Regions from separate parts of the Eubacterium sp. SB2 genome, predicted to be linked through region 1. Evidence: a T-box and tRNA genes for the amino acid it is inferred to sense, from the RefSeq annotation. Region 1 holds a T-box; the other holds one or more tRNA genes.
The links. A T-box is a leader RNA that pairs with one kind of tRNA and senses whether it is charged. The one in region 1 lies ahead of tyrS (tyrosine--tRNA ligase), so its partner is inferred to be a tRNA-Tyr.

Region 1 (2,468 bases):
AATGCATCTGCTGTAAATGACGCATGGATGTCTGTGACTTTTTCTCCGTCCACAGCGACCCCGCCCTGTTCTACCGCGCGTCTCGCCTCTGATTTGGAGGAAACAAGGCCGCTCTTCAAAAGCAGGGTGAGAATATCGGCAGCATTCTCTGTCAGATCCTCTGCCGTCAGTTCTGCCGTCGGCATTTCCGCCGCATTTCCCTGGCTGAAGAGGGCTCTTGCACTTTCCTGCGCCTTGTCCGCCTCCTCTTTGCCGTGTATCATCTGCGTCAGTTCGTACGCCAGTATTTCTTTTGCTTTGTTTAGCTGACTGCCTTCCCACGAATCCATTGCGTCAATTTGTTCCAGAGGCAGAAACGTAAGCATACGGATGCACTTCAATACATCGGCGTCCGCAATGTTTCTCCAGTACTGGTAGAACTCGAACGGAGAGGTCTTGTTTGGATCGAGCCATACGGCGCCCGACTGGGTTTTCCCCATTTTCTTTCCCTCTGAGTTCAAAAGCAGGGTAATGGTCATGGCGCTTGCATCTTTTCCAAGTTTTCTGCGGATGAGTTCTGTTCCCGCAAGCATATTTCCCCACTGGTCATCCCCGCCAAACTGCAGATTGCAGCCGTATTTCTGGTATAAAGCGTAAAAATCATATGCCTGCATAATCATATAGTTGAATTCCAGGAAGGTCAGCCCCTTCTCCATTCTCTGCTTATAGCACTCCGCAGCAAGCATCCGGTTTACGCTGAAATGAGACCCGACTTCCCGCAGAACTTCGATATAATTCAAGTCCAGAAGCCAGTCAGCATTATTTACCATCATTGCTTTTCCTTCAGAAAAATCGATGAAATTACTCATCTGTTTTTTGAAGCAGTCACAATTGTGCTGAATTATTTCCGGCGTCATCATCTGGCGCATATCGGATCTTCCGGATGGGTCACCGATCATCCCCGTACCGCCCCCGATCAGAGCAATGGGCTTATTTCCCGCCATCTGCAGGCGTTTCATCAGGCAGAGCGCCATGAAATGTCCTACATGGAGGCTGTCTGCCGTGGGATCGAATCCGATATAAAATGTAGCCTTCCCATTATTAATTAATTCAGAAATCAGTTTTTCATCCGTTACCTGGGCAATCAGCCCTCTGGCCTGTAATTCTTCATACAGTGTCATTTTTACATTCATCCTTTCTTTCGCTGTTCTTATAATAAGCGTGCGGGCGAAGAATCAGATGCATTCTTGTGCGCTCCGCATTTCACGCAAAAAGAGCCCTCCATCCAAAAGGACGAGGGCTCATAAAACTCGTGGTACCACCTTTATTCGCAGACGATTCGCATCCCCTGCCTCAGTGAGTATATCCTGCACACCTAGAGTCCGCTTGATCCGACCTGCATATTGTGCATAATTACTCAGTGCAATAACGTGCACCACCCCGTCACAGCCTACTTGCATATCCGCCCGCTATGCAGCGGATAACTCCAATGCTTTTGGTGTGAAGCTCCGAGATGTATTCATAACCAATCGTGTCGCGCGCCTCTCATCAGCCGGCAGCTTTCTGTTTTCTCCGAATCAGTTATTACTTGTTCTCTTCATCGCTTTTTTCATATCTGTTGCAATCTTATCTTATTCTTCTGAATTTGTCAAGGCGAAAATTTGAGTTTGGAGGGCGTGAAATAAGATATCATTTTCTCTTTTTCGTACCGCCAAGCGAATCCATACGCCGTCCTCATCATGAAGCTCCCCTGGTTGACGACCTTATCTTCCGATTGGATGCACTCAGCAAAATGAAGGGATCGCTGCCAGCCTCCGAAGGGCACACACTTAAAGCATTTCAATAAATGCCGCCAGCCTTGTATTGAGCTGTCCAAGGTCAGCCATAGAATAATCTGTCTCCACACTGATATAAGGCTTTCCCTTTCCGTTTACAAATTTGCGTATCCCCATGGATTCCACGCTGTATGTATGACAGGCCTGCAGGATCACTTCAACCACGCCGTCTACTTTAAACTCTTCCATAAGCCGTCCCAAAAGTTCCAGACGGTTTGGATTCGGAGTCATAACGGAACATCCGATATCCAGATATCTTCTGGCAAGCGCCTCATAGATATCCTCGGCTTCTTCATCTACCAGCCGGTCAAATGACTTTGCTCCTGCACAGTTTTCAAAAGAAACCACCACGCCTCCATTTTCTTCGATGGAGCTGATCACCTTCTCTGTGGCGCCGCCGATCGGGCAGCCTGTAACAAGAAGTCTCGGCTTCCTTCCTACATTCCTGCCTTCCCCATATTCTCTTTTGATCTTTTCCGTCAGCGCATCCACTTCTCCCGGGATTGCTTTTTTATCAAACTTAAAGGTACTGCCATACATAACATGAAACAGATCCTGCCCGCTGATGGGCGCCGGATCATTTGCCATCACACTGTACAGCCCCTTTATGGATCTTCTGACCTCGTTCATCACCCGCGTTGCTTCCCTCAGCTT
Region 2 (2,468 bases), on a different contig from region 1:
GGAGAGAATCCTAAGGCCGACGGGAGAAGCATTGTTAAGGAACTCGGCAAAATGACCCCGTAACTTCGGGAGAAGGGGTGCCTCGCGAGAGGCCGCAGAGAATTGGCCCAAGCAACTGTTTAGCAAAAACACAGGTCTATGCAAAACCGAAAGGTGAGGTATATGGGCTGACGCCTGCCCGGTGCTGGAAGGTTAAGGGGAGAGGTTAGCGCAAGCGAAGCTTTGAACTTAAGCCCCAGTAAACGGCGGCCGTAACTATAACGGTCCTAAGGTAGCGAAATTCCTTGTCGGGTAAGTTCCGACCCGCACGAAAGGCGTAATGATTTGGGCACTGTCTCAACAATGCACCCGGTGAAATTGAAGTACCAGTGAAGATGCTGGTTACCTGCGCCAGGACGGAAAGACCCCATGGAGCTTTACTCCAGCTTGATACTGGGATTCGGTATTGCATGTACAGGATAGGTGGGAGGCTAAGAACTTATGACGCCAGTTGTAAGGGAGCCGCTGTTGGGATACCACCCTTGCAGTATTGGGTTTCTAACCATCAGCCGTGATCCGGCTGGGGGACAATGTCAGGTGGGGAGTTTGACTGGGGCGGTCGCCTCCGAAAGGGTATCGGAGGCGCTCAAAGGTCTTCTCAGAATGGTTGGAAACCATTCGCAGAGTGCAAAGGCATAAGAAGGCTTGACTGCGACACCGACGGGTGGAGCAGGTACGAAAGTAGGACTTAGTGATCCGGTGGTATAAAGTGGGATTGCCATCGCTCAACGGATAAAAGCTACCCTGGGGATAACAGGCTTATCACTCCCAAGAGTTCACATCGACGGAGTGGTTTGGCACCTCGATGTCGGCTCATCGCATCCTGGGGCTGAAGTAGGTCCCAAGGGTTGGGCTGTTCGCCCATTAAAGCGGTACGCGAGCTGGGTTCAGAACGTCGTGAGACAGTTCGGTCCCTATCCGGCGTGGGCGTAGGATATTTGAGAGGAGCTGACCTTAGTACGAGAGGACCGGGTTGGACTGGCCGCTGGTGTATCTGTTGTTCTGCCAAGAGCATAGCAGAGTAGCCAAGCCGGGAAGGGATAAACGCTGAAGGCATCTAAGCGTGAAGCCCCCCTCAAGATGAGATATCCCATAACGTCAAGTTAGTAAGACCCCTTGAAGACGACGAGGTAGATAGGACAGAGGTGGAAGTATGGCAACATATGGAGCTGACTGTTACTAATAGGTCGAGGGCATAACCAAGCAAGGTGATAGGAAATGGATGTATTTAATTCTTTGTATGCAGTTTTGAAGATACATATCTTCATATGGCCCAGTGGCTCAGTTGGTTAGAGCGCCGCCCTGTCACGGCGGAGGTCGAGAGTTCGAGTCTCTTCTGGGTCGTTGCTTATTTACCGTATAGGCTTTTAATTTGGTAAATAGCATTAATTTTGTGGGATCTTAGCTCAGCTGGGAGAGCATCTGCCTTACAAGCAGAGGGTCATAGGTTCGAGCCCTATAGGTCCCACTTAACAAGAATGGATGGATTCCCGAGTGGCCAAAGGGGGCAGACTGTAAATCTGTTGGCGACGCCTTCGAAGGTTCGAATCCTTCTCCATCCACTTGAGAAGTAATTCTCATAAGCCGTAAGGTGAGTGCTGATGTGGCTCAATTCATTAAGATTGACTATGTCAATCGCAGGCAGAGTTCTGATTACAAATCAGTTGCTCTGAGAGGATGTAATTATGCCGATGTGGCTCAATTGGCAGAGCAGCTGATTTGTAATCAGCAGGTTATCGGTTCGAGTCCGATCATCGGCTTTATCTCATTAGAGATAAGAAAAATTTAATAGCGCGGGGTGGAGCAGTCTGGAAGCTCGTCGGGCTCATAACCCGAAGGTCGTAGGTTCAAATCCTGCCCCCGCAACTCAGACTTTTTAAGTCTAATGCCCAGATAGCTCAGTTGGTAGAGCAGAGGACTGAAAATCCTCGTGTCGCTGGTTCGATTCCGGCTCTGGGCATTTTCTTTGCCAAAAAGAAAGACAACTTAATAGGGGCGTGTAGCTCAGGTGGTAGAGCACTTGACTTTTAATCAAGTTGTCCGGGGTTCGAATCCCCGCACGCTCATTACAAAAAAATGCCGCAAATCCTTAAAATACAGAGGGTTTGCGGTATTTTAATTTTTATGCAAATTGTAATTATCCACAATCTGCGGGCGCGCATTGGTTTCATTCTCCCAAGACAGCTAAAAAGATTGTGGTTATCCCTTATTTTATGGTACCATATAAGAGGGTTATTGGACGGAAAAATTAGACGTAGAAATGGAATTTACGGCGTTAGCCGGAGTATAGGAGTATGAATGGACAATTTATATAAAAAATTGCGGGAATACAGCCGTTCTGATTATTATGGATTTCATATGCCGGGGCACAAGCGGAAAGGAATCCTGACAGGTTGTGATCTGCCGTATTCAATCGATATTACAGAGAT

Region 2: it has a tRNA-Tyr gene. The T-box ahead of tyrS (tyrosine--tRNA ligase) is inferred to sense a tRNA for this amino acid. The anticodon was not compared.

The regions. Positions count from the first base shown of each region.
Region 1 is NZ_LN865152.1:498,503-500,970, forward strand. Features, by position in the region: gene tyrS (tyrosine--tRNA ligase) at 1-1,160, opposite strand, end outside; T-box leader at 1,266-1,589, opposite strand; gene BN1938_RS09740 (double-cubane-cluster-containing anaerobic reductase) at 1,809-2,468, opposite strand, start outside.
Region 2 is NZ_LN865150.1:1,685-4,152, forward strand. Features, by position in the region: rRNA gene BN1938_RS03320 (23S ribosomal RNA) at 1-1,242, shown strand, start outside; tRNA gene BN1938_RS03325 (tRNA-Asp) at 1,310-1,383, shown strand; tRNA gene BN1938_RS03330 (tRNA-Val) at 1,435-1,507, shown strand; tRNA gene BN1938_RS03335 (tRNA-Tyr) at 1,520-1,601, shown strand; tRNA gene BN1938_RS03340 (tRNA-Thr) at 1,727-1,799, shown strand; tRNA gene BN1938_RS03345 (tRNA-Met) at 1,832-1,905, shown strand; tRNA gene BN1938_RS03350 (tRNA-Phe) at 1,927-1,999, shown strand; tRNA gene BN1938_RS03355 (tRNA-Lys) at 2,033-2,105, shown strand; gene BN1938_RS03360 (aminotransferase class I/II-fold pyridoxal phosphate-dependent enzyme) at 2,338-2,468, shown strand, end outside.